One region of the Arthrobacter sp. BC5 genome, then DNA from elsewhere that is predicted to be linked to it. Evidence: riboswitches for the same ligand, from Rfam matches in the RefSeq annotation. Region 1 holds a riboswitch; each other region holds the start of a gene.
What was found. A riboswitch is a leader RNA that binds a small molecule or an ion and turns the genes downstream of it on or off. The one in region 1 is predicted to bind cyclic di-AMP.
Positions count from the first base shown of each region.

Region 2: it holds a riboswitch for cyclic di-AMP, as region 1 does, so the genes downstream of both, AC1MFI_RS11845 (C40 family peptidase) here and AC1MFI_RS17635 (peptidoglycan DD-metalloendopeptidase family protein) in region 1, are expected to answer to the same signal.
Region 3: it holds a riboswitch for cyclic di-AMP, as region 1 does, so the genes downstream of both, AC1MFI_RS14015 (LysM peptidoglycan-binding domain-containing protein) here and AC1MFI_RS17635 (peptidoglycan DD-metalloendopeptidase family protein) in region 1, are expected to answer to the same signal.
Region 4: it holds a riboswitch for cyclic di-AMP, as region 1 does, so the genes downstream of both, AC1MFI_RS02645 (NlpC/P60 family protein) here and AC1MFI_RS17635 (peptidoglycan DD-metalloendopeptidase family protein) in region 1, are expected to answer to the same signal.

Region 1 covers NZ_JBWXPX010000002.1:15,859-23,282, reverse strand. The annotation lists gene AC1MFI_RS17640 (SOS response-associated peptidase) at 1-449, shown strand, start outside; gene AC1MFI_RS17635 (peptidoglycan DD-metalloendopeptidase family protein) at 521-1,519, opposite strand; cyclic di-AMP (ydaO/yuaA leader) riboswitch at 1,589-1,784, opposite strand; gene AC1MFI_RS17630 (cytochrome c biogenesis CcdA family protein) at 2,424-3,440, shown strand; gene AC1MFI_RS17625 (TlpA family protein disulfide reductase) at 3,437-3,985, shown strand; gene merA (mercury(II) reductase) at 4,215-5,651, shown strand; gene merB (organomercurial lyase MerB) at 5,714-6,376, shown strand; gene AC1MFI_RS17610 (dihydrolipoyl dehydrogenase family protein) at 6,507-7,424, shown strand, end outside.
Region 2 covers NZ_CM155273.1:2,548,459-2,555,882, forward strand. The annotation lists gene rnc (ribonuclease III) at 1-476, shown strand, start outside; gene mutM (bifunctional DNA-formamidopyrimidine glycosylase/DNA-(apurinic or apyrimidinic site) lyase) at 477-1,439, shown strand; cyclic di-AMP (ydaO/yuaA leader) riboswitch at 1,580-1,764, shown strand; gene AC1MFI_RS11845 (C40 family peptidase) at 1,767-2,597, shown strand; gene AC1MFI_RS11850 (NAD-dependent epimerase/dehydratase family protein) at 2,690-3,655, opposite strand; gene AC1MFI_RS11855 (alpha/beta fold hydrolase) at 3,652-6,288, opposite strand; gene AC1MFI_RS11860 (3-oxoacyl-ACP synthase III) at 6,282-7,307, opposite strand.
Region 3 covers NZ_CM155273.1:2,983,943-2,991,366, forward strand. The annotation lists gene AC1MFI_RS13985 (DUF2243 domain-containing protein) at 1-233, shown strand, start outside; gene AC1MFI_RS13990 (cytochrome c oxidase assembly protein) at 233-1,027, shown strand; gene AC1MFI_RS13995 (hypothetical protein) at 1,123-1,629, shown strand; gene AC1MFI_RS14000 (GntR family transcriptional regulator) at 1,844-2,605, shown strand; gene AC1MFI_RS14005 (cytochrome c biogenesis CcdA family protein) at 3,215-4,099, opposite strand; gene AC1MFI_RS14010 (DsbA family protein) at 4,099-4,791, opposite strand; gene AC1MFI_RS14015 (LysM peptidoglycan-binding domain-containing protein) at 5,124-5,927, opposite strand; cyclic di-AMP (ydaO/yuaA leader) riboswitch at 5,987-6,166, opposite strand; gene AC1MFI_RS14020 (PQQ-binding-like beta-propeller repeat protein) at 6,545-7,424, opposite strand, start outside.
Region 4 covers NZ_CM155273.1:610,055-617,478, reverse strand. The annotation lists gene AC1MFI_RS02665 (DUF3027 domain-containing protein) at 1-438, shown strand, start outside; gene AC1MFI_RS02660 (MFS transporter) at 473-1,750, shown strand; gene serC (phosphoserine transaminase) at 1,786-2,910, opposite strand; gene AC1MFI_RS02650 (iron-dependent transcriptional repressor DtxR) at 3,166-3,864, shown strand; cyclic di-AMP (ydaO/yuaA leader) riboswitch at 3,993-4,177, shown strand; gene AC1MFI_RS02645 (NlpC/P60 family protein) at 4,183-5,028, shown strand; gene AC1MFI_RS02640 (NlpC/P60 family protein) at 5,053-5,946, shown strand; gene AC1MFI_RS02635 (HNH endonuclease) at 6,165-6,662, shown strand; gene mobA (molybdenum cofactor guanylyltransferase) at 6,659-7,267, shown strand; gene AC1MFI_RS02625 (DUF6457 domain-containing protein) at 7,285-7,424, shown strand, end outside.

The DNA of each region.
Region 1 (7,424 bases):
AGAAGCCGTCGTTTCGCGCCGCGGCCGCGAAGCGGCGAGCCCTGATACCCGCGAACGGGTACTACGAGTGGCAGAAGAACGAGGACGGGACGAAAACCCCGCACTACCTGCACGGCGAGGACGAGGAGCAGCTGCTGGGCTTCGCCGGCCTGTACGAGTTCTGGCCCGACCCGACGAAGGCCGAGGATGCCGAGGACAGGTGGCTGGTCACAGCGACGATCCTCACCCGGGCCGCGCATGACGCGCTCGGGCACATTCATGATCGGACGCCGGTCATCATCCCGAAGGACCTGCAGGATCAGTGGCTGGACCCGACCATGACCGAGCGGGACCAGGTGCAGCACTTCATCGACACCATCCCCGAACCCAACCTTGTTCCGCGGATCGTCGGCAAGGAAGTCGGATCCGTCCGCAACAACGGGCCAGATCTCATCTCACCACTTGCTTAGGTGAGCGTCAGCTGCCGGAAGGCAGAATGGGACCGTGGTGTGCGGCGCAAGGTGCGCCGCTCACCTCGGTGTTAAAGCCAGGAAGCGGGATCCACTGTTTGGCCGCTGACGACTACCTCGAAGTGCAGGTGGCAGCCGGTGGAGTTCCCGGTGGATCCGGCGACTCCGATGGGATTCCCGGTTCCGACGGACTGGTTCAGCTGCACCCCGATGGTTTCCAGGTGGTTGTAGGTGGTCTGAAGACCGTTTCCATGATCGACGACAATCCGGTTGCCGCCACCGTAGGCGCTGAACCCCGCTTCAATGACTGTCCCTGCGGCGGAACTGAGGACCTGGGTGCCGCATCCGGCTGCGAAATCAGTGCCGGTATGGAACTCCCCGGCACCGCGGTAACCATAGGGGGAGTTCACCGACGCGTTCGCCAGAGGCAGGCTCAGCCGGCTCACTGGCGCCGTTGCAGGTGCTGGCACGGGTGCCGATACCGCCTGAACACTTATAGCCGGCACGGCAAGTGTCGCCGGCACTGCTACAGGTGCTACTGGCGCCGCCGTTGCAGGTGCCGGTAACGTCGGGACAGCGCTAGCCGGCACGGCGGGTGCAACGGGGGCAGGGCCTCCGATGGCAACCTCACCCGTCAGAGCGATGATGTCGCCGGGGTAGATGATGGTGTTCTGGTTCATCCCGTTGAGGGTGAACACGGTGTCCAGCTCTACGCCGTACTGTCCGGCGATGTTTCCCAGGGTGTCACCGGACACGACTGTGTGAGTAGTCGGCGTCGGGGCGTTCACCTCACCCTTCACGCTGATGGTATTGCCCGGGTAGATGATGGTGTTCTGGTTCATCCCGTTGAGGGAGAACACGGTGTCCAGCTCCACGCCGTACTGTCCGGCGATGTTTCCCAGGGTGTCACCGGGAACGACCGTATGGGTAGTTGCGCCGCTCTCGCCCTGATGGGTGTCGGTGGTGGCGTTGGCTGGAAGGCCGGCACTGAGCAGTAGACCGGATGCGGCGGCAACGATGGCCGTTGAGCGGCCTATATTTCCCGCGTGCGAGCTCACCGCGTCCGACACTGCCCGCACCGGGCGGCTGCGGACAGGAATTGCGCGGTGGCGCGCCGAATGATGGTTCTTGGACAAGAAGTAGCCTTTCCCACTGCCTACGGAGTTAGCTGTCGGACTCGGATGGGATCATCCGGACGCTGAAATCCCTCAACGGATTGATCAGCGGCTTAGCCCCAAGGGCTTCAGTGAAGCCCACCGGTGGTTCCCCCGCTCCTGCCTGATGTTCACTGCAGACGGGCCCGGGGACAGCGGCAGGATTGAGCAAATTTGTTCACCGGGCGAACACCTCTGATGGTGTTACGCCAACCAGTGTTGACCTTCCCCTAGGGGGCAAGGTCAATACTGGGCGAATCCCGCCCCCGGCGGCTGCCCCAACTCTCAGCGCGTGGCCCGCCTTCAGGTGCTCACCTGCACCACGTATTTCTCGGGATCAGGGTGCACCGGCTTGACCTTCCCCCAGAGAGGAATGTCGATCATGGGGCTGAACGGAGTTGTGTGGTCCCGGTTGCGCCTGACGGCCAGTCGGGGTCGGGCGGCACGAAAGCTCGAAAGGATTAATCATGTCCACAGATGCGAAGCTAAACGAACGCTCCGGCCTGACGCTGACGGCGGGTTTTTTGCTGTCCATGGCTGGTCTTGTTCTCGTGGCACTGCTGTGCTGCGGAGTGCCGGTCTTGCTCATCGCGACCGGTGTCTTCGGGGCAACAGGTGCAGTGATCGGCAGCTCCTGGATGCTCGCCACCGCAGGAATCGTCGCAGCTGGCCTTCTGCTGTGGATGCTGCGGCGCAGTACCGGCAGGACAAGGACGGCCAGTGACTGCTGTGCCCCCGGAATTGATCAAGGTCCGCCCTCGTGCTCGGATGCTTCCCCGGCACTTACGCCACCGGCTGCCTCTGACAAGGGGGCAGGTAGATGACCGGGGCGCTGGGTCTGGCTTTTGTCACCGGGATGCTCGCGACCGTGAATCCGTGTGGGTTCGCGATGCTGCCGACCTACCTGGCGTACTTCATCAGCTCCGGCACTGAGGGTACTGGCGCCGGGCGTAGGCGGCCGCTGCTGGCGGGACTCCGGGCAGGCGTTGCGCTGAGCGGCGGGTTCGCCGTGGTTTTCGTGACCGCCGGTCTGCTCGTCGCGGTGGGACTGCGGTCCATTGCTTCCGCGCTGCCGTGGGCAGCGGTTCTCATCGGTGCCGTGATCGTCATTGCCGGGCTCGGCATGCTGTTCGGCTGGAAACTGCCCGGTACACGGGTGAACCTCCACCGGTTCCTCAGGACGGATGGGACAGGCTCGGGACTTAAAGGAGTATTCGGCTACGGTGTGGCCTACGCAGTCGCCGCCCTTTCCTGCAGTCTGGCCCTGTTGCTCGCTGTCGTGGCGCAGGCCGTGTCTACGGGAAGCCTGCTCGGGCTCCTGGCCGTCTTCGCCGCCTACGCCGCCGGGTCGTCTGTGGTGCTGATCCTTCTCTCCCTCGGCGCAGCAGTGGCCCGCGATGCCGTGGCCCGCCACGTCCGCCGGCTGCTGCCCTACATCAACCGCCTCGGTGGTGCCGCGCTGGTCCTGGCCGGGATCTATCTGCTGCTCTACTGGGTTCCGGCCCTGAGCGGCGGGAAAGCCGGCGGGATCATGAGCCCGGCAGTCACCGCGGCCAGCGTCAAACTGTCCGGTTTCATCACGGACACCTGGCCGGTCATCACGATCGCGGCTGTGCTCGCCATCCTCGCCGTGGCCGCCGTGTCCCTGCGGCACCGCAGCACCATAAAACCCCCAAGCGCCGACACCTCCACCGATTCCGGAACCGGCACGGGTTCCGGCGTCGGGCCGGAAACCGGACGCGGGATGACCACCACCAGTATTGGCACGGATTCGTGCTGCGCCCCTGACATTTCGGAACCGGTCATCGACCGCAACCCACAGCAAGGAACCCCATGACAGTCACCACCAACCGCCGGCGCACCCTCACCCTCACGGCTCTCATCGCGGCCGCGGTCATCGTGGTGGTCCTTGCCCTCACGGCGCTGAACCGGGGCGCAGAAGCCGGCACGAGTGCAGGCGGAACCGGTGGAAACGGCGTGCAGAGGATCGACATGACCTCCACGGAGGGAGAACCGGTCGCCATACCCGGGGAGCGTCCCACGGTCCTGTATTTCATGGCGAGCTGGTGCTTCACTTGTGTCCCCCAGGCAGAAGCCATGAAGGAACTCGAAGCCGAGTACGCCGACCAGGCCCAGTTCGTTGCCGTCGACGTGACACCTGAGAACACGAAAGCCGAGGTCGATGGTTTCCGTGAACTGGCAGGGTTCCCCGGGCACCCCTACGTGGTCGATGAAACCGGCCAGCTGTCCAAGAAGTACGAAATCATTTCCCTGGACTCGACCGTGGTCGTCGCTCCGGACGGTGAAGTACTGGCCCGCGCTGACGCGCAACCGATGGAAACCGAAGCCCTGCGGGCCTTTCTCGACAAGACACTGCCCTGACCACAGGGCCACCAGCCGAGAGACCCCACGCGGCGGCACGACGGCGGCACCGGGGTCTCTTGTGCTGGGTAGTCACCGGCAGTCAGCTACCCCGTCGGCGGTGCGAAAACTCCTTGACCTTCCCCCGTAGGGGAAGGTGCAAACTGAAGTAAATCATTGAAAAAAACCAGCCATCAGCTCCGTCGGCGCCTAACAACCCGGCACCTGGTGGTGATGTAGGGAGATTCTCATGAACGAGGCAGTGCCGGATTTCGACTTGGCCATTATCGGTTCCGGTGGTGGTGCGTTCGCTGCCGCGATCAGGGCGACGAATCTGGGCAAGCGGGTCGTCATGATCGAGCGCGGGACCGTAGGCGGAACGTGCGTGAACACCGGGTGCATCCCCTCAAAGGCCCTGCTCGCAGCGGCTGAGGCACGCCACACTGCCCAGGACGCCGGCAGGTTCGCGGGCATCACGGCCACCGCGGACCCTGTTGACATGGAAGCGCTGATTGCGGGCAAGCGTGCCCTGGTGGAAGTTGTCCGCTCCGATAAGTACGTGGACCTTGTCGCGGACTACGGGTGGGAGTTGCGCCAGGGCAATGCCGTGTTCACCGGCACCGCCGCGGACCCTGCACTGGAAGTCACCGCCAATGACGGGACCCGGGAAACGATCACGGCCGCCCACTACCTCGTGGCGACCGGATCCACGCCGTGGGCTGCACCGATCGATGGCCTGGACACGGTCGATTACCTGACGTCAACCACGGCCATGGAACTCGATGAGGTGCCCGAGTCGCTGCTGGTCATCGGCGGCGGGTACGTCGCCCTGGAACAGGCCCAGCTGTTCGCCCGTCTCGGCTCGAAAGTCACCATGCTGGTGCGCTCCCGCCTGGCATCCGGTGAGGAACCCGAAGCGTCCCGGGCATTGATGAGTGTTTTCGCCGATGAGGGCATCCGGGTCATCCGCCGCGCCACCGTCGCCTCCATCACCACGTCAGAGGACGGGGACATCATCGCCGAGGCGGACATCGCCGGCGGACGCGAGAGCATCCGGGCCTCCAAGGTCCTGGTTGCAACCGGACGGCGCCCGGTCACCGATGGGCTGAACTTGGCCGGGGTGGGAGTGAAAACCGGGAACAAGGGTGAGGTCGTGGTCGAGGACACCCTCGTAAGCTCCAATCCGCGGGTCTGGGCCGCCGGTGACGTGACCGGGCACCCCGAATACGTGTACGTGGCCGCAGCCCACGGCACCCTGATAGTTGACAACGCCTTCAGCGACGCCGGCCGGGCCGTGGACTACAGCCACCTGCCCCGGGTCACGTTCACCAGCCCCAACCTCGCGGCGGTCGGCATGACCGACAAGCAGGCAAGGGACGCCGGAATCAAGTGCGAATGCCGGGTCGTGCCGCTGGAATACGTACCCCGCGCCCTGGTGAACCGGGATACCCGTGGATTCATCAAAATGGTCGCAGACGCCGACACCGGCCGGATCGTTGGTATCACCGCCGTCGCGAAGGAAGCCGGTGACCTCGCCGCCACAGGCGTCTACATCCTGCAGGCCGGGATGACCGTCGATCAGGTCGCGAACCTGTGGAGCCCGTACCTGACCATGGCTGAGGGCATCAAGATCGCAGCCCAATCCTTCCGAACCGATGTCTCCAAACTCTCCTGCTGCGCGGCCTGAGCACCGGAGAATCTGCTCATCACAAGCACTGGCGCACCACGCATCGAAAGGAAACAACCGCGATGAACAGCCTCAATGAGGTCACTGACCGGCTCGCGTCCAACGAGACAGGGATGGAGCCCTGGCTGTGGATGCCTCTGCTCAAACTCCTCGCCCTGGGCGACCCGGTCGATGTGAGGGACCTCGCCGCGGCGACCGGCCGGCCCCTGGAAGAGGCCCGGACAGCGCTCGAGGCGATGGGCGACACCGAGTACGACGGGTCCGGGCGGATCATCGGGCAGGGCCTGACGCAGCGCCCCACCCAGCACCGCTTCGAGGTGGACGGCGAACAGCTCTACACCTGGTGCGCACTGGACACCCTGATCTTCCCCACCTTGCTGGGCGCATCCGCGCGCATCGAATCCGCCTACAAGGCCACCGGCACCCCGGTACGGGTGGCCGTCACAGCAACCGGTGTCACCAGCGTCGAACCGGCCACCGCCGTGGTGTCGCTCGTGAACCCGGAAGACATCAGCTCCGTCCGCTCATCCTTCTGCAACCAGGTCCACTTCTTTGCTTCACCCGAAGACGCCGCGCCTTGGCTCAAAACCCACCCCGGCGGCACCATCATGCCCGTCCAGGAGGCCTACGAGCTCGGCTCCTCCATGGCCGAGAAAATGCTCACCCAGGCACCAGCGCACAGCACCGGCCAGCCGGGAAACGGGGCGCAAAGCTGCAGCTGCTGAACCTGATGCCTGTGCGCCCTACTGACACTCCGGCCCCTGTACCGGGGCCGGTGTGTGGGTGCGGGGAATGGGCGGTACGCGAGTTGTTTGACTAACCCGAAAGATCCACCAAATCTGAAGGAGAACCATCATGAGCGAACACTTCGACGTCGCCGTCCTCGGCATGGGACCAGGCGGGGAGGTCGCCGCGGACCGCCTCCTGAAAGCCGGGAAGAAAGTCGTGGTGTTCGAGCGTGAACTTATTGGTGGGGAGTGCGGCTACTGGGCATGCATCCCCTCCAAGACGGTATTACGGCCGCCGGAAGTGCGCACAGAAGTTCAACGAGCCGCCGGTGTCGCAGGCGCTGAGCTGGACTGGGCGGAAACCGCGAAGTACCGGGACTACATGATCCGCAACCTCGATGACCAGGCCCAGGTCGAGGGGTACACCAAAGAAGGTGCCGTCGTGATCAAGGACGAAGCCCGGATCAGCGCACCGGGCGTCATTCAGGCCGGGGACCGTGAGATTACGGCCGAGCACATCATCATCGCCACCGGCTCCGACGCCGTCATCCCCCCGTTGGAAGGCATTGACCAGATCACGGCCTGGACAAACCGTGAAACCTACACGACCAGCACCCTCCCAGACCGGGCGGTCATCATCGGCGGCAGCGCGGTCGGCGTGGAAACAGCGACGTTCCTGGCCCGCTTCGGAGTCACCGTCACCCTGATCCACCGCGGCGAACGGTTGCTGGACAGGGAAGACCCCCAGGTGGGGAAACTCGCACACCAGTACCTGCAGGACGAGGGCATTGATATCCGGCTGGGCACCTCCGCCGCCCGGGCACGACGCGACGGCGCGGACAGCATCATCACCCTCGAGACACGCGACGGTCAACCAGCAGGCGAGGTCGCAGCGGATGTCGTGATCTTCGGTACCGGCCGCACACCGCGTACCGAGGGACTCGGATTTGAGAACGCCGGGGTGACACTCGGGGATCGAGGGCAGGTCCAGGTGGATGATCGCTGCCGGGCCGGCGAGAACACGTGGGCTATAGGCGACGTCACG
Region 2 (7,424 bases), on a different replicon from region 1:
CCCGTACCCTGGACCTCGGGAGCCACGTGCTGCTCGGGCAGGGTGAGAAACTCACCAACGGGCGCGACAAGGCCTCGATCCTCGCCGACACCATGGAGGCAGTCATCGGTGCGGCCTACCTCAGCCATGGCATCGAGACCGCGCGCGCGATGGTCATGCGGCTCATCGGACCATTGCTGCGGGATTCCGCCGTGCTCGGCGAGGGCACCGACTGGAAGACCCGCATCCAGGAGACAGCGGCCGCACGGCGCCTCGGACTCATCGACTACCAGGTGGAGGGGACGGGGCCCGACCACGCCCGCACCTTCACGGCGCGCCTGCTGATCGGCGGTGTGGCGTACGGCTCCGGATACGGGAATTCGAAGAAGGAAGCCGAGCAGGCGGCCGCGGCCGAGTCCTGGAAGCTCCTGGTGTCCGGTGCCGGTGCATCGCCGGACGGCGATGCGGCGGACGCCCGGCCCGCCGTCGGGCCCTGAATGCCTGAACTGCCCGAGGTCGAGGTGGTGCGCCGCGGCCTTGCGCGCTGGGTGAGCGGGCGGGTCATCGAGACCGTCGAGGTCCTGGACGCCCGGTCGCTCCGACGTCATGTCGCCGGAGTGGAGGACTTCGAGGGGAACGTGACGGGTGCCCGCGTGAGGGACGTCGTACGCCGCGGGAAGTTCCTCTGGATGACCCTCGAGGACCACGCGGGCGCGGCAGCGCGCCCCCGCGTGGCACTCATGGCCCACCTCGGCATGAGCGGGCAGCTGCTGATCGAAGAGCCTGGTGCGCCGCAGGAGAAGCACCTCAAGGTACGCCTCCGGCTCTCCCGCGCTCTCGACGAGGACGGCGCGGACCTTCCGGCCGATCTGCGGTTCGTGGACCAGCGCATCTTCGGCGGCATGTTCGTCGCCGACCTGGAGCCGACGGAGGACGGCGGGCCGGGCGGGCTCGGAGCCGGCGGCCTTCCCCTGGTGCCCCATCAGGCCGCGCACATCGCGCGCGATCCCCTCGATCCGGCGTTCTCCGCGGAGTCCTTCCACCGACGCCTCCGGGAACGGAGGACCGGGCTCAAACGTGCCCTGCTCGATCAGGGCCTCATCTCGGGTATCGGCAACATCTATGCCGACGAGGCGTTATGGGCGGCCAGGTTCCACTACGCCCGTCCCACCGACACCATGAGGCGTCCCGATACCGAGCGCATCCTCGAGGCGGCCACCACCGTCATGACCCGCGCCCTGGCGGCCGGCGGAACGAGCTTCGATGCGCTGTACGTGAACGTGAACGGGGCGTCCGGCTACTTCGCCCGCGACCTCGAAGCCTACGGCCGCGCAGGCCAGGCCTGCCGTCGGTGCGCTGCGGAGGGCCGGCACACCCTGCTGCGCCGGGAGTCCTTCATGAACAGGTCGTCCTACCTGTGTCCTTTCTGCCAACCGAAGCCGCGCAACGCACGCCTGTAGTCGAGCGTGCCGGATGCCGGATGCCGGGTGAGATCAAGTCTCGTGATCCAAACGTGACAAGAGCAGGCCCAGCGCGTACCGTTGATCCCGCGCCCGTCCACAACGGAGGGGCGCCCTTCCTCACTCTGCCTAACCCTGTCGATGAGGACGGACCGTTCGCACAAGACATTCGACAGGGGCGGGGGAACCGATAGCGGACTCGGTCACGAGTCCTAGGGGTAAAGACACGCGTGGACCAGCTTTGGGGCGGTGATCCACGAACAGCGCGTCCGGATGTCCCATCCGAACCCGACAGCTAACTTCGTAGGCATTGGGAAAGGCATCATCATGTCCAGAAAGAGCCATGTCGCGCGCCACCGGGCCGTCCCCGCGCGCATCAACCCCCTCGTCACCGCATCCCGTGCAGTCACCGCGACTGCCTCGGTTGCCGGCAAGCCCGCAGCCGTCGTGGTTGCCGCATCCGGCATCATGATGGGCGCAGCACTTCCGGCCAGCGCCGCTGGTGAGATCGTCCCCGTCGAGACGGTCAGCCAGCAGGCCGCAGCAGTGAGCACCGCTTCAGCCGGTTCCTACACGGTCCAGGCCGGCGACACCCTCGGCAGCATCGCAGCGGCTCACGGCGTGAGCCTCGACGGCCTGTTCACGGCCAACGGCCTCGGCTACAGCTCGATCATCTACCCCGGCCAGTCGCTCTCGCTCAGCGGTTCGGCTGCATCCCCGCAGTACTCGGTGCAGTCCGCTTCCGTGGTAGCCGCACCGCAGGCTGCTCCCGCTGCTCCTGCTCCTGCTGCGCCGTACAGCTTCCAGTCGGCATCGGTCGCTCCGGCGGCTGGTGGCATCGTCGGAACGGCCCTGCAGGGCAAGGGGTCCGGCTACGTCTACGGCGGCACCGCCTACGGCGCCTGGGACTGCTCGGGCTTCGTCCAGTGGGCCTACGCCCAGAACGGCATCAGCCTCCCGCGCACCACCTGGGCGCAGTTCGCAGCCCTGCGTCCCACCGGCAACCCCCAGCCGGGCGACCTGGTGAGCCAGAACGGCGGCAGCCACGTCGGTATCTACCTCGGCAACGGCCAGATGATCAGTGCTCTCAACCCCTCGCAGGGTACGCAGGTGCACTCCGTCAACGTCATGTCGGTGGACGGCTACTACACCCGCTAGCGTGTCGTCGGTCCGCCGATGACGCACCAGTGACACAGAAGGGCGGGATGCATGCATCCCGTCCTTCGTCATGTCCCGGTGGGGTCGCCGGCTCAGCGGTAGGAGGCGGCCAGCCGCTCGAAGCCGTCGTCGAGAGCGACCGACGGTTCCCACTGCAGGACCTCCCGGGTGCGCCGCTGGTCGAACCAGTGCGCCGTCGACAGCTGCTCGGCGAGGAAGCGGGTCATGGGTGGTTCGTCCGGCCGCCGAAGCGCGCTCCAGGCGCGCTCGATCACCGCGCCCGCACCGCGCGCGATGGTTCCGGGTACGGACCATGCGGGCGGCCGCACGCCTCCGGCACGGCAGATCCCCTCGAGCAGCTCTGCGATGGGGCGCGGCTCGCCGTTGGTCACGACGAACGCCTGGCCCCGGGCGGCCTCGATCCGGCAGAGGCAGGCGACGATGGCCGACGCGGCGTTGTCGACGTACGTGGTGTCGATCAGGGCGGTCCCTCCGTCGAGGAGGGGCAACCGGCCGTGGCGGGCCCGGTCGATGACGCGTTCCACGAGCTGCGTGTCGCCCGGACCCCAGACGATGTGTGGCCGTACCGCCGCGACGCGGAAGGCCGGGGTGGAACGGGCGAGGGCCAGCAGTTCGGCCGCTGCCTTGGTGCGCGCATAGTGGCCCCGGGCGTGGTCTGGATCGGCCGGACCGGCCGCGGCACCGACCAGCGACGTCCCCTGGTGTGCGACCGATGGCGAGGAGACGTGGACGACGTCGGTGACCCCTGCCTCCGCGGCGGCGTCGAGGAGGTACCGGGTGCCGTCGATGTTCGTGCGGACGAACTCGTCGGTGGCGCCCGTGAAGGACACCTTCGCGGCCAGGTGGATCACGGCGTCGCAGCCCTCCACCGCCGCGGCGACGGCCGTCCTGTCCGTGATCGATCCGAGGACGTCCTGGGCGCCCTCGACGCGGGAGGGGCGGCGCTGGAAGCACCGCACCTCGTGGCCGTCGTCGAGGAGGTGCTCCGCGACGGCGCGTCCGAGCATGCCGCTCGCTCCGGTCACGAGGACCGTCACAGGGATCCCGCCCGTCCGCCGGAGAGGAACCGGCCGCTCCACTCGGAGATCCGCGCGCGGTCGATCTTCGCATTGTGGCGGATGTCCACCGGAAGCGCCGGAACCGTGATGACGGCTGCGAGTCCGATACCGCGTCCGCGCGCCGCGGACCGGGCAGCCGCCGCCAGCGGGGAGGCGGCGAGGTGCGGACGGCGTCCCGCATCCTTCGTCTCGAGGACTGCGACGACCGCCTGGGTACCCGAAGGGCCCACGCCGACGACCGCCGCGAGACGGACCCCGTCCACCGCCTCGAGCGCCTGCTCGAGTCCGACGGGCGTCACGATCCCCGCCGCGGTGGTGATGACGTGCCCCAGCCTGCCCTCCACCCAGAGGCGGCCGTCCGCGTCGAGGTGCCCGACGTCGCCCGTGCGGTGCCAGGGGTGCGTGCGTGCGGAATCCTGCTGCGTCCTCCACAGCCGGAAGTAGCGGTCCTTGACGTGGGGGGCGTCGACGAGGATCTCGCCCGTCACTCCCGGCGCCGCCGTCGGCTCCCCGGTCGCCGCGCCGGCGCCGTCGAGCGGGGCCACGGACACCCGGGCTCCGTGGACCGGGCGGCCGACGCAGACCCCGTTGCCGGCGCCGGCGAGTCCGGACGCCGCAGCCGCCGCCGCGGCCCGGATGCCGTCGTGGTCGATGTCCGCGACGAGGAGCGACTCCGTCATTCCGTAGGGCGTGTGGAGGGACGCTGCGGGCACGAGGTGCTGCAGGGCATCCAGGAGCGGGACGGGGATCGGGGCGCCGGCGGAGAGTAGCAGCGAGATCCGTGCCAGGGCCTTCGTTCCGGCCGGGCTGAGGTCGGACGATGTGGCGAGCACGTTCCGCAGGGCTGCCGGCGATGCGAAGACGACGCTCGCGCCGACGGCATCGGCAGCATCGGCGAGGGCCTGCGCGGTCAGTGTCCGCGGGGCTGTCACGTCCATGGCGGGCGTGACGGAGGTCGCACCGAGCGCGGGGCCGAGCAGGGCGAACGGCGCGAAGCCTGCCACGAGCGATGCGCCCGGCCCGAGTCCGAGCGTGGACTCGACGGCGTCGCGCATCGCGGAGAGCCGGCGGTGGGTGTAGACCACGCCCTTCGCCGGGCCGGTCGAGCCCGAGGTGAAGAGGATCGCGGCGTCGGCATCGGCAGCCGGGGTGGGCGGGGCCGACGGTCCGGGCCGTGCGGCGCGCAGGTCGTTGAGCGAAGCCTCCACGTTGAGCATCGTCCGTTTCGCCGCCGGCAGCGCGGTGGCGCTGATCCGGCGCCCGGGCCAGCCGAAGGCACGGGCGGCGAGGAGGGCGCGTTCGATACCGATGACGACGTCGGGCGCGGCACCCTTGACGGCCCGGTTGAGACCGCGGGCGCCGAGGCCGGCGTCGGCGACCACGATCACGGCGCCGATCCGGAGGCAGGCGTAGATCAGGACGGTGAGGTCCACTCCGGGGGGCACGAGCAGGCTCACGCGGCTGCCGGAGCCGTAGCCCAGCGCCACCAGGCCCGCGGCGACGGCGTCCACGTCGTCGGCGAGCTCCCGCCAGGACAGGGTGCGCGGCGGACCGGCAGGAGTCATCTCCGCGACAGCCGTCGTCGAACCCTGCGGCCCGGCGGCGAGGTCTGCGAGTCGTCGGCCCAGCGGTTCGTAGGCCGTGTCGTCCAGGAGGTCGTCCGGGGGTGTCGTGGCGGCGGCGACGGGTGCGCCCGCGCCGACGGACCGCGCCACCAGCCACTCCATCGCGGTCGACGCCGTGTCGGCGTCCTCCTGCACGAGGTGGCTTGCGCGCTCGAAACGGTGGACGTCCGCATGGGGCAGCCGGCGGGCGAGGTCCTCGAGGTAGGGGTCCGAGAAGATGGGATCCTGCGGTCCCCACATCATCAGCACGGGGACGTCGATACTGCGGATGCCCTCCGCCGTCGTGGTGAGCGCGGAGTGGCTCGGGTGGGACGGGTCGGCAGGGATGTCCGAGACGAAGTTCGCGATGCCCTGGCGATCGGCCACCGTGCGGTACGGATCCCGGAACGCACGGCGTACGTCGCGGTCCAGGGCGGGCCGCGCGAGGGCGAGCGTCACGTCCAGGAAGGCGCTGGTGGTCCGGGTGCCGAGGCCGTGGACGCCCGGGGCGAGCGCGAGCCTGAGCGGCGCGGGGATGCGGCGGTCCGGATCCTGGTGGATGGCCGTGTTCGTGAGGATGACCCCTGCGAGGTCCTCCCGGTTGCGGTCGGCGTAACCGAGGCTGACGACGCCGCCCCAGTCATGGCCGACCGTGACGACGGGACCGGTGAGCCCCACGGCCGCGACGAAGTCCTCGAGGTCCGTGATGCGGTCCGCCAGGCGCCGGAACGCACCCGTGCGCTCGGAGTAGCCCATGTCGAGCTGGTCCACGGCGATCACGCGCCAACCGGCAGCGAGGCCGGCCGCGAGATAGCTCCGCCAGAGATAGGACCACGTGGGGTTCCCGTGGACGCACAGCAGCGTACCCCGCACGTCCTCGCCGCCGCGGCCGAGCCCGTTGTCGAGGTAGTGCCAGCGGTGGCTCGCTCCCGGGGCGTCCGCCCCGCTGGTCGAGGGCACGTCGAGATACGTCGACCATGAGGGGTCGACGCCGGGGAGTGCTACCACGCAATCTCCATCATGGAGGTGTTCAGGCCGGATCCGACGCCGAGGCACAGCACGCGGTCGCCGGGGGTGAGGGACTGCGCCTCCTGCGCGAGGGTCATGGGCAGGGACGCCGGTCCCACGTTGCCCCAGTGCGGGAAGGTGATGGGGACGCGTTCGCGCTCGAGGTCCACGGCCTTGATGATTGCGTTGGTGTAGGAGTTGGACACCTGGTGCGTGACGTAGCGGTCCATCGCGTCCCACCTCCAGCCGTCCGCCTGTGCCTCGTGCCACGCGGTGACCACGAGTTCGAGTCCGCCGTCGAGCAGTCCCTTGGTGTCGGTGTACATCCCGTCGATGCCGCCCACGCACAGCTCGTGGTGCTGCGTCCCCGCGCGGGACACCCCGCCGATGATGCGGTGCGAGCCGGGGTGGAGGTCGGCGGGGCCGATCACGGCGGCGGCAGCACCGGAGCCGAGGGTGAGGGTCGCGAATTCGCTGAGGAAGTCCTCGCGCGTCGAGTCCTCACGGTTCAGGCGGTTGAAGGTCGCTTCCTGCGTCCGCTGGGCGTCCTCGCCGGCGACGATCAGGGCGTACTTGATCTGCCCCGAATCGATCATGTTCGCCGCGAGGGTCATGCCGTTGACGAAGCCGAGGCAGGCGTTGGCGAGGTCGAAGTTCATGGCCGAGGACGGGAGGCCCAGGGAATGGTGGATCTTCACCGCGACCGACGGTTCGAGGTTCCGCCGGGTGACGGAGGTGTTGATGAGCAGGCCGACGTCGCCGGGCTCGATGCCCGCTTCGGCCATCGCCTTGGCGCCGGCTTCGATGGCGGCGTCGTCGAAGTCCGACCCCGGCGACCACCAGCGGCGCTCCGTGACCCCGGCCACGCGCTCGAGGAGCCGCTTCGAGAGTCGGAGCCTCTTCAGGCTGGGGGCCAGCCGTTCGTCGAACTCTGCGGAACTGACGACTACCGGCGCCTCCACACTCGTGACGGCGAGCAAGGCCGTGTTGTCATGTCGAAACGTCGCGTTACCGGTCAAATTTCCTGCCTCGTCAACTGGTCAGCGCCGGTTCGTGGCCGGAAGGGATCCACGGGTGGATCGGCCTGGACGCCTCTGGATACTGCTGAAAATACTGCTGAAACTTTTGTAAGCCTA
Region 3 (7,424 bases), on a different replicon from region 1:
TGGCATGGAAGCGATGGAGCGGGGGGGTGATCACCGGGATCGGGTTCTTCCAGCTCTTCGACGGCGTCGTCGATCACAAGGTGCTGCGCATCCACCAGATCCGTTACGGCGTGGAGTTATTGCCCTATGACATCGCCTGGCTGGGCTCGGCGGTCATACTCCTGCTGATTGGCCTGTTCGTGTTGTGGCGCACCCACGTTCCTCATCAGTCCGCGGGCCAGGAGGGCCCGTAATGCATCACGACACTGCCGTATCCGGGTGGATGCTGTTCGAGGCCGTCGCCGCCCTCACTCTGGTGATCGCCGCCCTCGGGTACAGCTCTGGGCTGTGGGCGGCCCGGGGCCGCAGCCGGTGGCCGGGACGCCGCACGCTGTTCTGGTATGTGGGACTGGGGTGTGTCGGGGCCGGGTTGACCGGTCCGATTGCCGACGCCGCGCACACCAGTTTCACCGCCCACATGGGCGCACACCTGCTCGTGGGGATGATCGGTCCGGCGCTGCTGGTGCTGGCCGCTCCGGTCACCCTCGCGCTGCGCGCGCTGCCCGCGGAGCGGGCACGGGTCCTGTCGCGGGTCCTGTCCGGCCCGGTCGTGCGCGTCCTGACTCACCCTGTGACCGCCGGGATCCTCAACGCAGGAGGGTTGTGGTTGCTCTACACCACGGGCCTCTATGAGCTGATGCACGCCTCGGTGCTGGTGCACGCGTTGGTGCACACCCACATCCTCGCTGCCGGCGATCTTTTCACCGCCTCCTTGATCGGGGTCGACCCGAACCGGCACCGCGCCTCGATCGTGGTGCGGTCGGTGGTGCTGGTCCTCTTTATCGCCGCCCACTCCATCCTGGCCAAGTGGCTCTACGTCCATCCGCCGGCCGGGGTCCAGGCCGCTGACGCTGAGGTCGGCGCGCAGTTGATGTACTACGGCGGTGACGTCGTGGACATCGCACTGATCATCCTGCTGCTCGCCGGCTGGCACCGCAGCACCCGCCCTCGTCAGAGCCCCATGGCAGGTGCCCGGACAGTCACCTGAACACCACCTGAACACCACCTGAACACCACTGAAAAGCCGGCACAACCGGCACTCCGGCTCGCAAACCGGCTTACGAACCGATCAACAAGAACACGATGAAGGAGATCATGATGACTTCACGCTTGAATGGAATTGCCGCAGCGGCCGCTGCCGGAGCAGCAGCAGGACTTGCCGGAGCGGCGGTGATGGTGGTGGGCGAGAAAATTGAACAGGCCATGACTCACCGCCCGAACTCCTACGTGCCCGCTCGCGCCCTATTGACCCTGCTCGGCCGGCACCCAGGTGATGATGCAAAGCCTTTCGTGTGGAACCACCTGATGCACTACGGCACCGGCGCGACCCTTGGAGCGCTGCGGGGTGTGTGGGCGGTCACCGGTATCCGCGGCACACATGCAAATGCCTGGCACACCGTGATCCGCCTCGGCTTCGACCAGACCATCGAAAATGCCACCGGTGTCGGTGCCCCGCCGGCAACCTGGCCCGCGGGAGAGCGAACCGTCGATGTCCTGCACAAGGCAGTGTTCTCAGTGGTCACCGGCATGATCGCCGACCGGGCACTGCCCCCGGTGCTCGCATCGACTCGAGGCCGCACCAGCCACTGACCGTCCCTGCTTGCACCGTCGAACCCCGACCGGCGCGGCACCTCGATAACTCGGTCACTGCGTCCTGATTTTCCCGGATGCACTTATCGCCCGTCCGTGCGTATCATCGCAAGGGTCCTGGAGTGAAGTAGCCTCGAAGACTAGTACAACGGACGCGGGTTCCATTGCGTCTTCGCACCTTTTCTCCATGCATTGGTCGTCGGTAAGAGGTTGGATGAGCGTTCAGGAGCACGTGCCGGTGATCAACAGTGATGTCTCTGACACGAAGAGATCCCCGAGCAGCCCGTTGTGGAAGAGTGTCAGCGCCGAGTTGCTGCGCGAGATTCGCTTGGGCACCTTCGATGGGAGTTTCCCGGGCGAGCTGGAGTTAGCACAGCGTTACGGTGTCAGTCGGGGGACGATCCGGGCGGCATTGAGGCCATTGCGTGAGGCCGGTCATGTTAGTGCCCACCCAGGGAGAATGCCGAAGGTGGTCGCGGGCAAGAGCACCGCGTACGGCCCGCTCTACAGCCTGCTGGCCTCCATCCGGGAATCAGGAATGGCACACAGCAGTATTGTGCTGGAGCAGAACATTGTTCAAGATTCGACGGTTGCGGCAGCGCTGTCCATGGACGCGACGGCTGAATTCTTCCATCTCGCGCGCGTTCGCTTGGCGGATGGAGAACCCATCGGGCTTGATGAGGTGTGGCTCCCTGCGGACACCACCTCCGCGCTGCACGACTCGGACTTCAGCCAAAACTCGCTGTATGGCGAACTGGATCGACGCTGCGGCATTGTGCTGGACGGTGGAACGGAAAGCCTCTCGGCTGTCCTGGCCAGCAAGGAACAGGCTGGTCTTCTGGCGTGTAGCGCCGGGGCACCGTTGTTGCTGATAGAGAGGGTTGGCTGCTACCGGGCGCAGTCCTTGGAGTTCAGGCGCAGCTACGTCGTGGGTGAGCGTGTTGAAATTTCGACGTCCTTCGGATGCAAGGCATAACCCGATACGAGTTTGGAGCCCGCAGCGTCGGGCCATGAGCCTCGTATCACGATCCGTCGAAAGGGCGGCGTGGGGGTGACCCTGGGGTGGAGGTGGACAGTGCGTTTGGAGTCGGCTCGGCTATCGGGCTCTGTGAAGGACGTATGGGACAGCGGTCTTCGGAGGTCGCACGTTGATGGAACGCCCATCCCAGAAGTCCGACGGATACGACGGCAAGTACGGGTTGGATCGGCTCGAAATACTGCATCGCACCGGACGTGCCGAGGGCCAGGAGGACCAGTTTGTTGCACACAGGGCAGCCCACGGCGAAGAAGGTGACGACAGCACCTGCCGCACCGAACCGGCTGTGCGCTTTAGCGGACGTTGACCGCATCGGGGCAACATAGGTGGCCAGCACCAGGCCGGTGAGAACGGCGGATAGCAGCAGTACCGGAAATGACCACCACGTGGGGGGCACTTCCCGGGTGAAGAGCGGGGTGTCAATCAGATCCGTGGGTACCGCCACGAGCAGGTAGGTGCCAACCGTCCCGGCCGCTACGGCCCACCAACGCCGTCCCGGCCACTGCCTCAACGCTGCCGCCAAGGAAATCCTGGGTGTGCTTGTCATCGTCATCGGTTCCCGTCTTTTTCTTGCGGAGGTACGTGTGTCCCTGGGTCATGGGTGATTGTGGGGTCATCGCTACGGGTGCGTTTCTGAGTCTTTAGAAGATAGACGGTTGCGGTAACGATAACCACGGCCGTCGTCGCCAGGGCGACGACGGTGTTCGGGATCTGGGATGTCAGGGAACGGGCAGTGGTTTCCAGTTGGAACTGGTCGGTGACGGTGAGGATACCGCCAAGGCCCGCCGTGCCGTCGGTGGCAAGGAGTATGATCCCGATTCCTATGGAGAGGAGCCCGGAAACCACCATGACCCAGGAATTGCTCCACGAGCCGATGGTCAGGGGTCGGGGTCGAAGCCAGCGACGGCCTGATACGCCGAGGCGATCCCAGATGGAGGCGAGCAGGAACAGTGGCAGGGCCATGCCCAGCGCGTAGACGGCTAGCAGAATACCGCCGTACACCGCGTTGCTTCCTGCTGCTGCGATCGTCAGGATCGAGCCCAGGATGGGTCCGGTGCACGCACCTGCGACGCCGTAGGCCATGCCAAGGATGAAGACCGATATGCCGGTCGAACCGCTTTGCGCCTTCGGGCGGATGAGCGCCGGCACCGGCACACCGAGGACCTGCACCACACCGAGCACGATGACCACCGAGGCGGTCACTGCGACAAGGACGGGACGGTCGGCGGTGACCAGTGATCCTAGCGTTCCGGCGAAGACACCCAGTGGGACAAGGGTGCAGAGCAACCCGGCATAAAACAGTACTGTCCGTCCGATCAGGCGGGTTCTCGTCGTGAACGCATAGGCGAAAAAGGCTGGAAGGAGAAGGGCAGAGCAGGGGCTGAGTATTGTCAGGATCCCGCCGATGAAGGCACCGGCGTAGCCGATCACCATTACTGGGCTTCGGCTTCGGCTAACGCCGCGTCGATGATCTCCTCAAAGACTTCCAGTGGCTGAGCTCCGGTGAGCGGCACATCGTTGATGAGGAAGGTCGGGGTTCCGGTGGCACCCAGGGCGGCGGCTTCCTCTGCGTCGGCTGTCACTGTCTGCTGCAGTTCCTTCGAGTCCAGGTCAGCCGTGAACCGTTCGATGTCAGGCACGCCGACGTTCTTAGCGATCCGGATCAGTTCCTCTGGCGGAAGCGCGATATGACCCCTTTCCGGGGCGTCGGCGAACACTGCCTTGTTGAATTCCCAGAACTTGCCTTGTTCCCCGGCTGCGCGTCCTGCGACCGCGGCCTGGAACGATTCCTCCCCGAAGACGGGCAGATCCCGCCACTCGATCCTTACCTGGCCCTCGTCGACGTACTTGTCGACCAAGGGGGGCAACGTGTTCCGGGAGAAAACCCCGCAGAACGGGCAACGGTAATCGGCGTACTCGACCACTACCACCGGAGCATCAACGGCCCCCAGTGCTGTCGCATCGCCGTCTATTCGGCGGGACTTATCCAGGTCCACCTCGCTGGGGCCAACGGATTCCCGGACACCGCTCACGGCAGATCCTTCCTGCCCCTGGGAGGTTTGCTCTTCAGTGATGAAGAAACCGATGAGCAACACCAATGTTGTTACCGCGAGTGTGGCAAGCACGGTGAGCAGGGTGTGGCGACTCGGGCGGGAACCCGTACGTGGCCCTGATGACATAAAGAGCTCCTGATGTAACGACCGGTCCACCTCTTTTCCTGATGCTGGCGGAGGGCGGTGTGTATGGAAGGGATAGGCCACATCGGTGGCGGGGAGTCGTTCGGCCGAGCAGCCTGAGGGGCCCTGAGCCGGCAGGATCGACTGACGAGGTGGCGCCCGTTGCTCGGTCCGGGCGTGGGCGCCACCTCGTGATCGACGTCCTACTCATTCACCTCGTCGAGAACCCGGGCACGTCGCGCACCATCTCGGCTGGTTCCGCCGGCGAGGTGAATGAGTTGTTAGCCGTTGACCCGATAGTAGATGGGACCGGAACCGACGTTCACGCTCTCCTCGATGGTTTGGTTCCCATTCCAGCCGCTGTGGATCGCGCGGCCTCCGCCGAGGTAGACCGCGTTATGGGAAAACCCCATGCCGCCATCGGCGTAGTACACGAAATCGCCAGGCTGCGGGTCCGATACCTGCGTGGCGTAGGACATCAGTGACTCGGGCGATTCATCACCGACGCCCTGGATCCCTGCCGCCCGCAGAGCGACTTCACCCAGGACGGTGCAGTCCTGGATCGCACCGAGTTGAGCCCTTGCTGATCCCAGGATGGCCTGGTTGATCGAGGTCGAAGCACTCTCGCTGCCCTGACCGATAGGGGTGATGGTTGCCGACTGTGCGCTTATCCCGCTCTGAACCTGAGCCGGGATTCCGGCTGCGTCGTACTGCCGGGACTGCTCGGCAGGTGCACCAGCCGAGGAAGCAGCGAGCTTGATGCTGTCACCCGGGTAGATGATGGAGCTGATGGTGAGGTTGTTGGCGGCCAGGAGCGTTTCCAGGTCCACCTGGTGGCGTGCGCTGATCAAACCCAGGGTGTCCCCGGGCTGCACCGTGTAGACGCTTCCAGCCCCCGACATGCTGAGAGCACCGGAGGACGGATTGACCGGTGACGCAAGCGCCGAAGTTCCGCTATACGTCCCGGATGCCGTGGCGCTGGCCTGGGCCGGGGCGGCCATGGTCAGCAACAACCCTGAGCCGACAATAATGACAGCCGCCTGGCGTCCCATCCGAGATCCCTGACGCACGGTGTTACCGGACACCAAGGTGCGCGCGCTTGTGCTCGCGCGGTGCCGTCCGTGGGTTCTTGACTGTGACATACATAACCTCTCCCTATACCTGCGAGGTGAGCTGTCGGGTTCGGGTAGGAGTCACCCGGCCGGCGGACCTAGCGTCCGCGCGGCTTCACCCCAAGGATTCGCATGGAATCCGCAAAATTGGGTTCCCCGCCTCTGCCTCGATGATCTGTGGACCCGGTTTCCGGCAGAGTTCGGTAAGAAACCAGGACGCCGCAACCAGATGAGCGGCACGGGGACCAACCTACCCGAAAATCATAAATGTATGAACATTTGTGGGAGGAGGCTGTGGGCCGCGTATCGCCAGCCAGTCAGCTGGCCGCAGGATGGTTGTTCCTCTCGTCTCTTCCTGGTTCGCGCGGCGGGCCCGTTCTTGGACAACACCCGCGCGCGGCGTCAACCCTGCCGGCACAGGCCACGTTGCTCCACCAGCGACATCCAGCCTCTTGCGGCGGCTCCTCCGGCAGTACAGCTAGCTCAGCGGGGAACCGCTAACCGGTGAGGGGGCTAGCCCAGCGGAAAGTGACCGCTACCGTGACCCTTATCGTGGTCACCGCAACCGCAGTGGCTGCTTCCGCGTCCGGTCACCGAGTTGAATCACCTTGGCTGTCAGCGGGCATTACGCGAGGGGTTGCAACTGCATATGTCCCGCTTTGATTCGTGGGGAACAAGGCGGTGCCGTCGGGAAGCATGGCCAGGGGAAGCATGTACTCGCCCGAGGCGAGGGTCGTCCCGGAATCAAGATCGATTCTGGCTGCTTGGCCGTTGACCTGGGCGTAGACCATCCCGGCGCCGGCGGCCGATACCTGGGCTTGGCCGGCAAATTCCCTGGCCCACAGAAGGCCCTCTCCAGGCCGCGCGGCTGTCACTGTGTATCCACCCTCCGGGCGCTGTGAGGTGAAAAGCACGGTGTGTGAGGCGTCATCCACTGTGGCCATACCCGATGGAGTTCCATCCACCCTGCCCAGTGGCGCACCGGTCCTGAGATCGTGGATGACGGACACAGGGGCAACCACCCCCGCAGGGTCGGCCCATTCCACGATTACGAGACCTCCGGTAGATGGTCCGTAGCTGCCTTCGTACTGGGCGCTGGCCCCCGGGCTAACACCGGAGGGGCCGGGGCTTAGTTCCGCGGACGCCCATAGTGTTTCGCCGGAGTGGCTGTCGGTGGCGAAGAAGGTGTCCGCGGTGCCCGTCAACGCGGTCCCATGGTGCTCGTAGAGAGCGGCACCGGCATGTTCGTCCACGACTGCGCCTGATGCGGCATCGAGCAACGTCGCTGGGGGTTGCTCGCTAGTGAGCGCCTTGGGCGTGTTGGCAAAGAGTAATCCGCCGCCGGGCGAAGGGCCGGGAACTTCGGTCGGTCCCCAGAGGACGTCCCCGTCTGCGGCGGAGAACGCCGTGGCGACGGTAATGCTCACGCCCTGTCCGTCGCTGCGGGCACTGGAGTCCAGAATGACAATT
Region 4 (7,424 bases), on a different replicon from region 1:
GCCCGCCTCGGCGTCCTCGAGATAGCACCCGAGGCGCAGGTCGGCCGGCACGTCTCCGCGGTCGTCGAGGGCGAGCGACTGGTCACGCACCGGTTCGAAGCCTTCGTTCCCGGGTACGGAGGCTGGCAGTGGTATGCGAGCGTGGCCCGCGTGGCGCGGAGCAAGGACGTCACGGTGTGCGAGGTGGGACTGCTGCCGTCCGCGGCATCGCTGCTGGCGCCCGAATGGCTCCCCTGGTCCGAGCGGGTGCGTCCCGAGGACTCGCAGGCCGAGGACGCTGCTCCCGCCGAGGACGCTGCTCCCGCCGAGGAGGCTGCTCCCGCCGAGGAGGCTGCTCCCGCCGAGGAGGTTGCTCCCGCCGAGGAGGCGCCGGCACCGCCGGCCGGCGACGACGCCGGGCCGATCGACGACGTGCTGGACCAGCCCGACGCCGAGTGATGAAGCAGTGGCGTCGGAGCGGGAGGGGAGGGGCTTGACCACCTTCCGATCGCTCGGCATCCACAACTACAGGCTCTGGTTCATCGGGGCACTGATCTCCAACATCGGTACCTGGATGCAGCGCACCGCCCAGGACTGGCTGGTGTACGACATCCTCACGCCGCAGAATGCCTCCGCCCTCGGTATCGTGATGGCCCTCCAGTTGGGACCGCAGCTGGTGATCGCCCCGTGGGCCGGACTCATCGCCGACACCGTGGACCGGCGGCGGCTCCTCGCCACCACGCAGGTGGCGATGGCGCTCCTGGGCGTGGGCCTCGGCCTGATGGTCCTCCTCGACATCGCCGTCCTGTGGCATGTCTACGCCTTCGCCCTCGCGCTCGGTGTCGTCTCGGCCTTCGACGCCCCGGCGCGGCAGGCCTTCGTGTCCGAGCTGGTCCGTGACGAGTACCTTCCGAACGCCGTGGCGCTCAACAGCGCATCCTTCAACGGCGCCCGGCTGGTCGGCCCCGCGATCGCCGGCCTGCTCACGGCGGGAGTCGGCCCGGGCTGGGTGTTCATGATCAACGCCCTCACCTTCGGTGCCATGGTGTACGTGCTGCTCGCGATGCGCAGCACCGAACTCAACAAGCAGCCGCGGCAGGCCCCGGGCAAGGGCCGGATCCGCGCCGGCTTCCGCTACGTGCGGCACCGGCCGGACCTCCTGGTGGTCATGCTCGCGATCTTCATCGTCGGCACCTTCGGGCTGAACTTCGCCGTCTTCATCGCCGCCATGGCCCGTACCGAGTTCGGCCAGGACGCCGGTGTGTTCGGGGTCCTGTCCTCGGTGATGGCCGTGGGGTCGGTCGCGGGCGCCCTGCTGTCCGCCCGACGGGACCGGCCGCGCCTGCGGTTCGTCTTCGGGGCATCGGCCGCCTTCGGGCTCGCCTGCATCCTGGCAGCCCTGGCACCGAACCTCTGGCTCTTCGGGCTGGCCCTCGTGCCGGTGGGGCTGTTCGCGCTGACCCTCATGACCAGCGCCAATGCCTATGTGCAGACGACGACCGATCCGGCGATGCGGGGACGCGTCATGGCCCTGTACTTCGCCATCTTCCTCGGGGGGACGCCGCTGGGCGCGCCGGTGGTGGGCTGGGTCTCCGACGTGTTCGGTCCGAGGTGGAGCCTCGGCGTCGCCGCCGCTTCAGGGCTGATCGCTGCCGCCGTCGGTATCTTCTGGGCCTGGCGGTACCACGAGGTCCGGCTGCGCTACGACCGCACGGCGCCCCGCCGCCTCCGGCTCGACCACGAGGCAGGCGCAGCCGAGGGGGCGCCGTAGCGCCCGGGTGACCCCTCGACGGCGGTTCCCGGCCCCTACAGGAGGTTCTCGACCACGTGGTCGATGCAGGCGATGAGGGCCGAGACGTCGTCGGGCTCGATCGCCACGAAGGTCGCGATTCGCAGCTGGTTACGGCCGAGCTTGCGGTAGGGCTCCACGTCGACGATCCCGTTGGACCGCAGGATGGCGGCGATGCGGGCGGCGTCGACGTCGTCATCGAAGTCCACCGTGACGATCACGTTCGAGCGGTCCTCGGCCCGGGTCACGTACGGCCGTGCGATGGGGGAGGCCTCCGCCCACGAGTACAGCCGTCCGGCGGAGTCGGCCGTGCGTGCCGCGGCGAAGGGAAGCCCGCCCTGGGCGTTGAGCCACTGCACCTGCGCATCGAGCGTCACGAGGGTGGACAGCGACGGCGTGTTGTAAGTCTGGTTCAGACGTGAGTTGTCGATCGCCGTCTGCAGGTCGAGGAAGTCGGGGATCCAGCGCTCACCGGCGGCGATCCGTCCCGCGCGTTCGAGCGCTGCGGGGGAGAAGAGCCCGAGCCACAGCCCGCCGTCGGAGGCGAAGTTCTTCTGCGGCGCGAAGTAGTAGACGTCGGCCTGCGACACGTCCACATCGAGGCCGCCCGCGGCGGACGTCGCATCCACGAGGACCAGCGTGCCGTCGTCCGCACCCTCGATCCTGCGGACGGGAGCCGCGACGCCGGTCGAGGTCTCGTTCTGCGGCCAGGCGTACGTATCCACCCCGGCTTCGGCGACGGCCGACGGGCGCGAGCCGGGCTCGGACGTGATGATGCTGGAGGCCTCGAGGAACGGCGCCCTGTCGGTGGCGGAGGCGAACTTGGAGCCGAATTCGCCGAACGAGAGGTGCTGCGCCTTCCGTTCCACGAGTCCGAACGTCGCGACGTCCCAGAATGCCGTCGAGCCGCCTACGCCGAGCACCACCTCATAGCCGGCGGGTGCTCCGAAGAAGGTGGCGAGCCCTTCCCGTACACGGCCCACCAGGCTGCGCACGGGGGCCTGCCGGTGGGAGGTCCCGAGCAGGGTCCGGCCGGCCGACACGAGGGCGTCGATCTGCCCGCTCCGGACCTTGGAGGGGCCTGCGCCGAACCGGCCGTCCGCAGGCAGCAGGTGTTCGGGGATGCGGGGCGTTTCGGTCATGGCTGCTCCAGCTGTCTCGGCGTCGGGTCTCGCCCTCATTCTGCCCCAGCTCGAGCGGTGCCTCCATTTGTGAACGCTGCCCCGGACGACGCCCGGACCGCCACCGCCGTGCTCCCGCCGGGATTGCCGGGCCTGTTGCGCCATGCGTTAACCTTGGGAAGCGTGGGGCGGAACAGGCCGTGGCGGCTGTGGCCCCCCTCGCCGGCGTGAGGCATTCCAGCCGGGCACCCGCACCGCACCAAGGAGCTGAACCGCATGACGGATCTCATCGACACCACCGAGATGTACCTGCGGACCATCCTTGAGCTCGAGGAAGAGAACATCGTGGCGCTCCGTGCGCGCATCGCCGAGAGGCTGCGCCACTCCGGGCCCACCGTGTCCCAGACCATCGGTCGCATGGAGCGTGACGGACTCGTGGTGGTCTCCGGCGACAGGCACCTGGAACTGACCGAGGTGGGCCGCCGGCGTGCTACCGAGGTCATGAGGAAGCACCGCCTCGCCGAGCGGCTGCTGAGCGACGTCATCGGGCTCGACTGGGCGTACGTACACGACGAGGCCTGCCGCTGGGAGCACGTCATGAGCGAGCGCGTCGAGCGCAGGCTCTACGAACTGCTCGGGAAGCCCTCCGAATCCCCCTACGGCAACCCCATCCCCGGCCTCGAGGCGATCGGCGGCGTCCAGTCGGAGCTGTTCACGGACGGCGTGGTGACCCTGCTCTCCGCGATGGGCACCTACTCACCCGAGAAGCAGGTCACGCTGGTCCGCCTGGCCGAGCCGATCCAGGTGGATCCGGAACTCCTCACGCAGCTCGACGAGGGCGGCCTGCGCCCCGGCGCGCACCTCAACCTGGAGTCCGTGGGCGGTTACGTCTCCGTGCGCGTCCCCGGCGTCGAGGGTGCACTCGAACTGCCGCCCGAAGTCGCGTCGCACGTGTTCGTCTCCGTCGCGGCCTGAACGGCCAGGCAGGGTACACGGAGCACCGTCGTCACCAAGAACACACCGTTTCGTGACCGGAATGTGACATAACGCGAATTCTGCTGTAGCCTTCATCTCGTGCCAAATTCGCTCTAGATCCGGCACCCTCTTGCAAATCGCCTAGCTCTGCCATTGCCAGAGGTCCGTCCGCACCATCGCATGGCAGAGGCGGGGGAACCAATTTTCGGGTTTCGTAACTGAAATCCTTGGGGTTAAGTCGCTGTTCACGCAGCGGCCGGGTGACTCCCATCCGAATCCGACAGCTCACCTCGCAGGCGTTGGGAGAGGCAATCCAACGTGTCCAACAGCTTTTCGGGCCGCCACCGCGCGCCCCAGACCGTGAGCCCGCTGACGGCTCTTTCCGCCGCAGTAGCGTCCAACGCCGGATCGGTCGGCCGCCAGGCAGCCGTCATCGTCGCCGCATCGGGCCTGGTGCTCACCGCGGGCCTGCCGGCCCAGGGAGCCACCACCGCAGAGCGCGAGGTCCAGTCCTCCGCAGCACTGGCCGTGAGCCGGGTCGTCTCGGCCGAGGTCACGGTCCCCGCCACCGCCGAGGTCTCCTTCGACCGCGTGGCCGTCGAGGTCACTCCCGCTCCGGAGCCCGTCGTCGAGGCGCCGGCCCCCGTCGTCCAGGCCGCCCCCGCTCCAGCCGCCGTGCAGGTCGCCGCGCCTGTCGCTCCCGCAGTGGCTGTTGCTCCCGCCGTGGCTCCCGCTCCCGCAGCGGCCGCCGTGCCTGCAGCGCCGGTTGCCAGGCCCGCCGCGCCCGTCGCTGCCGCACCGGCGGCTCCTGCCGCCGCCCCCGTGGTGCAGCAGGCTCCCGCGCCCGTCCAGTCCTCCGGCGTCGCTGCCGGGCTGGTCGGCTCGGCCTACGCCCAGATCGGCGTCGCCCAGGACTGCACCGCCATGGTCGAGAAGGCCCTGCGCTCGGTCGGCAAGTCCGTCGGCGACCTCGCTCCCGGCCAGTTCTACCAGTTCGGCGATGTCGTCGGCAGCCCCGCTCCGGGCGACCTCGTGATCACCGGCGGCCACGTCGCGATCTACGTCGGCAACGGCCAGGTCATCAGCGGTGGCCTGAACGGTATGAACACCGGCCTCCACAACCTGTCAGACCTCCCCGGCGCCAGCTTCGTCCGCGTCCGCTAGAAACCACACACGGAGAAACCCCCCATGTCTTCACGCGCCACACTTGCACGCCACCGGGGAGAAGCGCAGAACGCTGCGAGCTTCTCGGCCCTCGCCAAGGCCGTCACCACCAACGCAGGCGGGATGGGCCGCCAGGCCGCCGTCATCGCCGCGGCTTCGGGCCTCGTCCTGACCAGCGGCGTCGCGGCCAATGCCGCAGACCTGCAGCCCCAGCGCGACGTCGCCGCCTCCAACGTCACCGTGACCTCGGACCGTGCGGTTGTCGTCGCGTCCACCGGCACGGCGGTGTCCTTCAACATGACGCCGGTGAAGGTCAACGCCAAGCCGGTCGTCGCCGAGAAGGCCCCGGTCGTGGAGGCTCCGGTCGTGGAGGCCCCGGTCGTCCAGGCTCCCGCCCCCGCCGCTCCCGCCCCCGCTGCTCCCGCACCTGCTGCAGCTCCCGTCGCTGCCCCTGCGCCTGTCGCAGCCCCCGTCGCAGCGGCCGCTGTTGCCGCTCCGGCACCTGCCCGCGCCGTGACTCCGGCACCCGCACCGGTGCCTGCCCCGGCTCCGGCCCCCGCACCGGCTGCTGCGCCCGCGGTCTCGTCCGGCGTCGCCGCCACGATCGCGGCAGCCGCGCAGGGCCAGCTCGGTGTGATGCAGGACTGCACGCGTCTCGTGAGCAACTCGCTCGCGGCGGCGGGCATCAACTTCCACGGCTGGCCGGCAGGCTACCTCTCCCTCGGCCGCACGGTGAGCGCCGGCCAGGCCATCCCGGGTGACCTCATCTACTACGCCAACGGCGGCATGGGTATGGCCCACATCGCGGTATACATCGGCGGCGGCAAGGCCGTCCACGGTGGATTCAACGGCAACACCACGGTGATCGCACCGGCCGAGCTCGGCTCGGGCGGCGTGTACATCCGCGTCGGCGGCTGATCCAGCACCGACGCCACTGCAGGAGGACCGGCACACCGTGCCGGTCCTCCTGCAGTTAACCCGCACCGGAACCAGGGAGGTACGTCAACCCGGTGCCGCACGGATTAGCGGCGGACGGGCCTCCGGCTTACCCTTGCAGTGTCCAATCCGAAGCACTTCTCCCGTACCCCGGGATGGCAACCGGTTGAGGGGAACAGGTCAGCAATGAGGCTTGCTCCATGCGCACTCTTGTTCTGAATGCAGGGTATGAACCACTGGCGGTCATCACGTTCCGCCGGGCACTGGTGCTTGTGCTCACGGGGAAGGCGAGTGTCATCGCGGAGGACGACGAACCCATCGTCGGCCCCACGGAGATCCTGGGCAGGCCGTCCGTGATCCTCCTGAACCGGTACGTGAAGGTCCCGTACCGGCACGACGTCACGGCCACGCGGCGGGGTGTGCTGCGGCGCGACAACCATCTGTGCGCCTACTGCGGGAAGACGGCCTCGACCATCGACCACGTTCTGCCGCGGTCCAGAGGAGGCGCGGACACCTGGGAGAATCTCGTCGCCTGCTGCCTGAAGTGCAACAACGCGAAGGGCGACAAGACGCTGGCCAGCCTCGGCTGGAAGCTGCGGATCGTGCCGCTTCCTCCCCGTGGCCCCCAGTGGCAGATCCGGGAACTCGAGAGGCCCGCCCCGCAGTGGAGCGCCTTCCTCGAGGAGAACGCCGCATGATCCCGGACACCCCCGCGTTCGACGCCGTCGTCCTGGCCGGCGGCCGGTCCTCCCGCCTGGGCGGGGTACCGAAGGCCGGTCTCGTGCTGGCGGGCCAGACGCTGCTGCAACGCACGTGCGCGGCCCTCGGGCGTGCCGGGCAGCTGACGGTCGTGGGGCCGCAGCCCTACGCCGGAGGGGCCTCCGCGCCCGAAGGGGCACGCTTCGTCCGGGAGGAACCCGCCTTCGCCGGACCGGCGGCCGCCGTCGTCGCCGGCTTCACCGCCCAGTCGGCACGCAGGGCGCCCTGGTGTGCGGTCCTGGCCTGCGACATGCCCCGCGCGGACGAACTCGTGAAGGTGCTGCTCGCCGAAGCGGCACGGGGCGGGCAGGTCTCGCTGGTCGCGGTCGACGGCGGCCGGGACCAGCCGCTGGCGGCGCTCTACCGCAGCGCCGATCTCGCTGCTGCCATCGACGCCGTGCTGGCGCTCGGGCCGGCGGACAACCTGTCGATGCGCAGCCTCCTTGCTACTGTGAAGACCAGACCAGTCCCGGTTCCGCCGGGCACGACGCACGACGTCGACACCTGGGATGATGCGCGAACGCTCGGAGTCGTCGTCCCCTAGAACCACACGGAGGGCCCATGGACGATCGCCAGAAGCTGCTGCACGACTGGACCGAGAAGCTGCTCGCCGCCTTCGAGATCGACGGGACGGAGGTGGACATCGACGCCGTCCTCGGGCTCGCGGGCAAGGCCGCCCACGGCGTGGTCCGTCCGGCCGC